Regions from separate parts of the Exilispira thermophila genome, predicted to be linked through region 2. Evidence: riboswitches for the same ligand, from Rfam matches in the RefSeq annotation. Region 2 holds a riboswitch; the other holds the start of a gene.
The links. A riboswitch is a leader RNA that binds a small molecule or an ion and turns the genes downstream of it on or off. The one in region 2 is predicted to bind cobalamin.
Positions count from the first base shown of each region.

Region 1 (4,756 bases), 100 kb from region 2:
TACAACCTCTATTCTATTAGAATTTGATAATAATACTTTTTTAATAATTGATGCTGGTACAGGGATTAAAAATCTTGGAGATTATCTTTTAAAAAATTACAAACCACCTTTTGATATAAATATTTTGATCAGTCATACTCATTGGGATCATATAATGGGGTTACCATTTTTTGTCCCTATTTACATTCCTGGAACTAAAGTGACATTCTGGGGACCATTTTCAATTAAAGGGAAAAGTTTAAAGGATATTATTACAGGACAAATGACTTATGAATATTTTCCTGTTAATTCATCAGAAGTAGCTGCTACTTTCTATGATAATGAATTAAAAGAGGGAAAATATCAAATTATGGATTGTGAAATAGATACAATATTGTTAAATCATCCCATATTAACTCTTGGGTATAAAATAAAATATAAAGATAAAACTGTTGTTACATGTTATGACCATGAAGTATATCAAAATCTTTTCAATAAAGATGATGAAGGTATAGATAGGGATGCTTTTAATGAAGCGGAAGAAATGACACAAAATTTAAATGAAAGAGTGAACAATTTTGTAGCAGGAGCTGATCTGGTTATTTATGATTCTCAATATACAAAAAAAGAATATTATTCAAAATATAAAGGATGGGGTCATTCATATTATGAGTGGGTTTTAAAAGTTGGTCTTAATTATGACATTAAAAAGCTTATTTTCCATCATCATGATCCTTCAAGAACAGATAAACAATTAGACTATATAAAAAGCTGGCTTTTAAACATTATTGATAAAAAAAACTCTAAACTTAAGATAGATATTGCAACTGAAAAAAAAGAAGTTATAATTTAAAATTCTTTTTCAACAACACAAGCTGTACCGTAAGCTAAAATTTCAGCAGCTCCAGCCATTATTTGAGAGGTATTAAATCTTATTCCTAAAACAGCATTTGCACCTAATTCTTCAGCATTTTTTGTCATTCTTTCAAGAGCTTGTTCCCTTGAATCAGTTAAAAGATTAGAATATCCTTTAATTTCACCGCCAACTATTGTTTTTAATCCAGCTGCAATATCCTGCCCAAGATGTCTTGTTCTAACTGTATTACCAGAAACTACACCCAGAATTTTCTTTACTTTGTATCCTGCTAAATTTTCTAAAGTGCTTAAAACCATTTTTCCCTCCTATAAAAATCAATATTAAATATCAAAAAATCTGCTAATTTATATAAACGAGGTAAAACCTCAAATCATTGCTTTCAGGCAACGGAATAATCTTTATTTAACAATATATCATTTGATTTTACTGGATCATATTCACAACCATTTTTTAATAATGTCCATACCAATTTACTTAACTTTCTTGAAGTTGCTATTATTGCTTTTCCACTTCCTTTTATTTTTTTCATATTTCTATAAGATTTCATATATCTATTTTCTCTTTCTCTTTTTACCCTTATCATACCCATTGTCATCTGTACAAATGCTGTTCTCAATTCTTGTGAACCTCTTTTAGTTATATTCCCATATCTTTCTTTGTCTGCTGAATTTTGTACCCATGGTACCAATCCACAATAAGAAGAAAGCTTTTTATATGAACTAAATTTATTTATGTCATCTATGTAAGCCCTTAAAGTAATTGAAGTTATCAATCCACATCCTGGTATTGTCCTTAGTATTCTTACTGCTTCATCTTTTTCTGTCATCTTTGAAAGCTCTTTCTCTATTTCTGATATTAAACTTTCTATACTATTTATTGTTTTTATTATCCCTGATACTATACTTTTTTTTATTGGGTCCGATATTTGTTCTATAATTTTTACCCTTCCTGTTTTTGTGTTAAGCTGTCCATTCTTTGTTTCTATACCCATTTCTAACATTATTCCATGTATTTGATTCTTTAAACTTACATTGGTCTTTTTTAATACTGACCTATGCTTTAATAAATCTCTTAAATTTTTACTATCTTCTTTACATAAATTTACTTCTGGTATCATATCTTTTGATAAAAATTCTGCTAATGTCCTTGCATCATGTTTATCTGTTTTGTTTATTGATTCATTTATTACTTTAAACTTTAAGGTATTTACTACATGTACTTTAAATCCATAATTTTCCATTTCTCTTTTGAAATATCTTGTATTTCCTGTAGATTCTACTGCTATTTCAATTTCTTCTGGTTGGGATAATTTCTTTAACAATCTTACAAATTCCATATATCCTTCTTTTTTTGTAGAAAATTTCCAATTAATATCTGCAATCCTTTGTTCTAAATTTTTTATACATACCGTCATTTGATGCTTGTGTAAATCAACTCCAACTGATAGTTTCATCTGCCTCCTCCAATTATTTTTTTTTAATTGAAAGCAGATTCTTTACGATATTTATTACAGAGAATAATCCATTCTCCTATTCAATCTGGATTGTTAAAATCCGATTATTATGTTGATTCGGCTGTAGGCTCTTCATTCTCCTAAACGGTCTTTTTGACCAAATTAAATGTCGAACCTAAGCCTATCTGCTTTCAGGTTTATTTTCGTTGCCTGAAAGCAGTTTCTTTATCCCCTGCTATTGATTTTTATCACATCTCCTAAATATTTTAGGGGGTTAATGGGGGAAATTATTTTTTTAGATATTAATCATTACAAAATTTGAAATTAATAAATGATTAGTTTTTCACTTTAAAAACTAAAAAGTAAGATTTTGCAAATAAATTAGAGTTTTTTGGATTTCCCACCACTTTACCCCGAAGCATCTAAATATTCTGGCAGGTTTTCCGGCTTGTGGCTATCTACTCCTTCACCTTCCCGGAATATTTGCAATTTTGATAAAATTCAAAATCACATATTATATTCCAGTGGTTTTTGAAGTTTCGTTACCACTCACGGCTGCGGGGACAGCTCAGGATTTTAACCTGATTCCCTTTTAAATTCATATAGACATTTTTATAACCAGATATAGTTTGAACATTAAACCCGTAATAAAAAAGGGGTTTTCTAAAAAATATAAATGGTAATATATATCTATATGAATCACCAGAATACCATGTATTAACATTATAGAATTTAAAATTTATAATTCAATTATATTTTTAAGATTTTATAAAAAAATTTAAATTAAAACCTTGACATATTTACAAAGTACTTTATTACTTAAAGTGCATTAATTAGTTGATTTTTTTGTATACCCAAAATTAACAATAATTACATTTCTTAAAAATTGCTAACTTCTTTTAAAATTTTTAAAGGATAATATCATGAATAATAATCTTGCAATAAAAGTAGACAATCTCAAAAAATCTTATAATAAATTTATTGCATTAAAAGGTATTTCATTTGAAGTCCCTATAGGTTCAATTTTCACAATTGTAGGACCTAATGGTGCTGGAAAAACAACTACAGTTGAAATCCTAGAGGGAATTAGAAAATTTGATGAAGGGCAAATATCTATCTTAGGAAATAAAATTGGTTCTAAATTTGTAAAGGAAAATATAGGTGTTCAATTACAGGATGGTCAATTAATGGAAAATCTTAAACCTATAGAAATTCTCAATCTTTATAGATCATTTTATAATAAAGGGTTTGATTCAAAAACTGCATTAAAATTAGTTGACCTTGAACACAAAAAAAATACTTTAATAAAAAATTTATCCGGTGGAGAAAGCAAGAGATTACAAATAGCATTAGCTGTTATTAATGATCCATCAATTATTTTTCTTGATGAACCAACAACTGGACTTGATCCGAATTCAAGAAGAAAATTATGGGATATTATTCTAAAATTTAAACAAAATGGAAAAACAATTATCTTAACAACACATTATATGGATGAAGCTGAAGAACTTTCAGATATTGTACTTATAATAAATAAAGGTAATGTGATCGCAAAAGATACACCAACCAATCTAATTTTAAATTCAAATATAGAAAACAAAATTTCAATTTCATTTACAAAAAGCTCTTTAAATAAATCAAATTTTCAAATTTTAGATTCATTTTTTACTAACTTTAAAAGTGAAATAAAAAAAATTATTAACATAGAAAATAAATATATAATTTATACAAACTATATTGAATCATTTTTAGAACAGTTTTTTTTAACTATAAGAAATACTTCTTTAAAAATTGAAAATATTTTTATAAAACACCCATCTTTAGAAGATGTTTTTCTTTTAAAAACAGGGCAGATTTATAAAAACAATTCAGCTAATAATAATTAATCTTTTAATTAAAACAACAAACAGAAGTTGTAATAAAATAAATAAAATAAATAAAATAAATAAACTATAATATTGTTGATAAATTAAAATAAACGGAGTTCTTTATGAAAGATTTAAAAATTGTAAATAATTTAATAAATGTGTTTTCATTAATGCAGAAAAGATCAAAAGGAACATTATTCTGGATCTATTTTTTTCCTGTGTTTATCTTTTTGTTTTTAGGATACATATTTGGAAATACAGATAATAGTAAAGTTAATACAATAAAAATTGGATTTGATAAAAAATATGAATCAAATCTTCCTTACAAGCTTCAACAATTAAGATATTCTCTTGACAAAAGCAAGATCTTTAAAGTGGTTTTTATAGACTATCAAGATAAAGAAAAAATGATTATTAATAATAGAATTTATGCATTTATTACTTTAGATAAAATAGACAATACAGATACAGACAAAAATAACATTTTAAAAATTTTCCTTTCTGAAAAAAATCAACAAATAAATTCAATATTAACATCATTTATAGATAAAACCAACCTGTACATTTTAAAAAATTTCC
Region 1 is NZ_AP042476.1:1,750,532-1,755,287, reverse strand. Features, by position in the region: gene ACZ5EC_RS07410 (MBL fold metallo-hydrolase) at 1-832, shown strand, start outside; gene ACZ5EC_RS07405 (YbjQ family protein) at 829-1,152, opposite strand; gene ACZ5EC_RS07400 (IS110 family RNA-guided transposase) at 1,236-2,309, opposite strand; cobalamin riboswitch at 2,726-2,947, opposite strand; gene ACZ5EC_RS07395 (ABC transporter ATP-binding protein) at 3,233-4,195, shown strand; gene ACZ5EC_RS07390 (ABC transporter permease) at 4,300-4,756, shown strand, end outside.
Region 1: another riboswitch for cobalamin. It lies ahead of ACZ5EC_RS07400 (IS110 family RNA-guided transposase); the one in region 2 lies ahead of ACZ5EC_RS06945 (ABC transporter substrate-binding protein).

Region 2 (4,756 bases):
TCAGTTAAATTTACACCTATGGATATGTTAGAATTAGATGTATCTTTTGATTATAATTCAGCTAACGAAATGGGATTAGCTATTGATTTATTTTTAAACAATTTAGGGCCAGCTTCTTTCTACATTGGATCTACTCTCGCTCAGGTAACAACAGATACTGCTGCTGCATATAATATTGGAGATAAGTTTCCTTTAAACTTTGGAGCAATTGTTTCTTTAGATACTTTATCAATTTTTGCAAGTTTGGCTTCAGATGATCTAAAGGCTAGTACAGTTACTTTAGATTATGATGCAGGTATTAAAGTTCCTGAAATTTTATTTGGTATGGATTTGTATGCTGCAGTAAATGGTTCTACTGCTACTGGTTCTAATATAACTATTTTCAGTGGTTTATATACATCATTTTAATTTTTATTATTTTAATTAAGAATAATGTATATATTCGAGGTTGTCCTGAAATAAGGGCAACCTCTTTTTTATTCTGATAAGAATAAGATATTAATTTTATTGTAATTTAAAATTGTAAATTTTAAATTTAAGATGAAAAGATTATTGTTAAAAAAAAGAAATGTGTTAATGAATACCAAAAAAGGGAAACTATATGATAAATAAAAAATTTATTATTTCAAGTATAATTGCTATATTAATATTAACATTAGTATCATGTTCTTTAGATAAAATGTATTCCAAATATAGTTATGATTTGAAGAGTATTAATAATAATTCTAAATTAAAACTAAATGCAACATATTTATCTCAAAAATATTTAAAAGGTGTTTTTTCGATTGAAAAGCGAAATAATCCATTTATTGCTTTTGAAAAAAATGATTTATTACAGTTAACATTCAAAATTTCTATTGATAACAATTTTAATGATAAATTTTTTTATTTTGATAATACAAAAGTATATTTAACGTTTAAGGATAAAAATAATAATATTTTATTTACAATCAAACCACTAGGATATAAAATTATAAGAGATTATTATTTTGTAAAAAAAGAATCTTTTAATTTTAGTGATGTTGACTTTCAACAATTTATCAAAAAGTTGAAGGATTATTTTCCTGATAATAGAAAACTATATAAATTAAATGGAAATTCAAAATTAGAAAAATATGAAACATTTCTTATAAAAAAAAGATGGTTAGTTGAAAATAATATAGATAATGTTTATTTAATCATTTATATTATGGATGAAAATATGAGGGCTTCTAATAAGTTTATTTTTGAGTTTCCATTAAAATATGTTATGGAAGAAAAAAATATTAATCATACTGAAGAAAAGGAAATCAAAGAAGTAAAATAATTATATTAAATAAAATATATAAAAATAATATTGATATATTTCTTGTTAAATTAGAGATAAATTTATTATTACAAAAAAAAGGTTGTCTCAAAACTAAAGAAGATGCAGAATTAAAGAGAGCTAAAGAAAAAAAATTCTGTGGTTAGTGAAGTTCATAATAAAATTTGAAATTATTGTATTTAATTAAATTAATTTAAGTTAATAAATATATCCTAATTAAAATTTCTTGACTGGATTACAGTTGCCAAAGGCTAAAAAGAAAAAATATTAGTTTTGTTATAAAAGTTCTAAAAGTATTAAATAAACTGATTTCATAACTGACCTAATGAGAAAAATTTTAATAATGATAGAATCTATTCTATTTTTTAAATATCTCAATAATTTCAATTTTATTTTTACAAAAAGAGCTATCCCTTAAATAGAGACAGCTCTTTTTTAATTATTTTATTTATTTTAATTTTTTTGCATAACCTTTATTTTGCTGAATATTTCAAAGAATCCTTTAAAAGTATCAAAAGAAGGTTGTAAAATCATATTTTCTATTTCTGGAGTAATAAAAATTATATTTCCTGTTTTTTTAGCTTTTAGGTGAGTAAATATGTTATCATTAAATAAATCTTTTTTAATGTATGTAGAAGCAACAAGAATAAAATCAGGATCAAGTTCTATAAATTTTTCTAAAGAAATTTTAGGCCATCCTTTATCTTCTATGGAGTATTTTATACCTGCAAGTTCAAAAAAATTAGCAATAAATGAATCCGAGCCTGATAACATAAAATTCTTGTCATACCAGATTATAGATATACCTGTAATATGAAGTTTTAGGTTTTTAATTTTATTTTCATATTGGTCAATATATTGCTTTTTAAGAGTTTTAAAATTATTATATAAACTAAATAATAAGGATAAATTTTTTAAATCATTTTTTAAAGATTCAATTGTATCAGGTGAATAAACAAAATAGTTGATATTATTTTTTTCAATTTCAGCTAATTTTTGAACTGGGAAGGATTTATCAATTATTAAAAGGTCAATTCCATTTGATATGATTTTTTCTAAATCAGGTCCATTATAATCACCTATAATTTTAGTGTCATTTTTTAAATAATTTTTATAAATTGATATGGAATAAGAATCAACACCAACAACATTATTAAAATCATAATTTAGCATGTGAAGAGTTTTAATTACAGCTGGATTTAAAATACCAATCTTACTATAATTTTTCAATTCAATTTTTCTTCCTAAACTGTCTGTAACAGTTTTGACTGGAGTATTATTATTCTCACCCTGTTTTCCTGCAAAAGCTGGATGTGCAAATAAAAATACAAAAAAGAATAATACAAAAAACAAAGTAAATTTAAAAAGATATCCCTTTTTCATAAGAAAACTCCTTTAATGTTTTTTTAGTTGGTAGATTGCAGGAAAATTTTAAAAGATTTTTGCTTTCTTTTATTGGTTGATAAAAAGAATTGAAAAAAGAAAGTACATAGATTGCATTTTCCTGCTATATCCACCAGAAGAAGGATAATAGCTAATTATCAGCAGGTCTCCTGACTTAAGGAAAAGTTTATAACCCTTCCCATAAGGCTTCCCTACAGTGGTTGTTATAAACCGTTTACCTATTACAGTTCCTTCTGAGAGTGCAGGATTTTCACCTGCTTCCCTTGGCTGATAATTATTAATAGAATAATAAATTATATTTTTAAGTCAATAGTATAAAATAAAATTATTTTAAATAATTTTTCCTGATTTTTAAAAAATCATGAATGCTTTCAGATAGATAATATCAGTATTAACAGTAAATAGTAAATAAAAGAAAATAACAATAAAAAGAATAAATAAGAAAAGACATAAAAATATTAAAAATAAAACTTGACATCATACTGTTATAAAGTATGTTGAGAAAGACAGATGGTAATAGAAAAAGGAGGTCAGTTATGTATAATAATTTTCAAAGTGAAAATACAAAGAAAGTTGTTTTAATCACTGGTGGATCATCAGGTATTGGAAGAGCAACAGCATTATATTTGTCTGATCTTGGATTTAAGGTTTTAGTTACTGTAAGAAAGGAGAAGGACTATGCAAAAATTAAAGATATGAATAAAGAAAATCTAATTTCATTGTATCCATTTGATTTTAATGAAAAAGAACATTATAATCTTCTATATGAAAATATAAATCTGATGCTTGATAAATTAAAAATAGATGGTCTTTTTAGTATTATAAATAATGCTGGTGGTGGAGAAATAACGCCTATTGAATTAATGAATGTATTGGATTTTAATAAAGATCTGGAAACTAGAATTGTAGGACCAATAAAATTATTACAGATGTTTCTTCCACTTATAAGAAAAGCAAAAGGAAGAATATTATGGATAGTTACTCCAGGGCTTATTCCAACACCTTTTGTTTCAAGCATACATATTGCAGATTTTGGAGTAAATTGTCTTGTTAGAACTCTGGATCTGGAACTATCAAAATGGGATATCCCTGTTTCGATGGTAAGGTGTGGTGGAATCAAAACGGAGGGAGCATATAAGGCTAATATTAAACTTGAAAATTTTATAGAAAAATTATCAATAAATAATCCTGTTGAAAAAACTTATAAAAAATTATTAGAAAAAGAACTGGATTTTCAAAAAAAATTTGAAGTTAAAAGAACAGATCCAGTTGAAGTTGCTGAAATAGTAGGTAAAGCGTTATTAGAAAAAAAACCAAAATTGGTTTATAGAGTTGGATATATGTCATCTATTGCTGGGATATTAGAAAAATTTCCATATTCTTTTTTAAATAAATTATTAAAAAAAAGAATGTAAAGTTTAATAAAAAATATATTTAGTATAATTGTTAAAAAGAAAGAATATATTAGTTATTATATACATAGGTCGATGGGGGGAGGAGTAAAAAAATATGCAAAAATTAACAAAAGATGAATTTATAAAAAAAATGAGAATCGATCAAAAACTATTTAGTGATTTTGTAAATGCTGACATTATTGAAGAAAAAGAATTATATACTGAAGAAGATGTAGAAAAAGTTAAAAAATTCAAGAAAATAAATGTATTTAAAAAAGAAGATTTGTTTAAAAGATATAAAATTAAAAATACTGAATATGACCTTTTGTTAAAAGAAAATATAATGGAAAATAAACCATTTTATAATAATAAAGATGTAGAAATTTTAAAATCATATAAAAAGTTGAAATCTCTAGGATATGATATTCAAAAGGTAATAAAAATATTAAAAGAGATAGGCCTTCCAGAAGAAGATAATTTGTTTGATAATGATGAATATATTTATATAAATGATTTAGCAAAAAAATTAAATATATCTGAAAGAACTATAAAATTTTATGAAAAAGAAAAGTTGATTTATGAGCCAAAGATATATAAAAATAAAAGATTTTATTTAAAAGATGTTGAAAAACACTTAATATTAATAAAAAAC
Region 2 is NZ_AP042476.1:1,645,974-1,650,729, reverse strand. Features, by position in the region: gene ACZ5EC_RS06955 (hypothetical protein) at 1-408, shown strand, start outside; gene ACZ5EC_RS06950 (hypothetical protein) at 602-1,306, shown strand; gene ACZ5EC_RS06945 (ABC transporter substrate-binding protein) at 1,760-2,689, opposite strand; cobalamin riboswitch at 2,833-2,997, opposite strand; gene ACZ5EC_RS06940 (SDR family NAD(P)-dependent oxidoreductase) at 3,247-4,125, shown strand; gene ACZ5EC_RS06935 (MerR family transcriptional regulator) at 4,220-4,756, shown strand, end outside.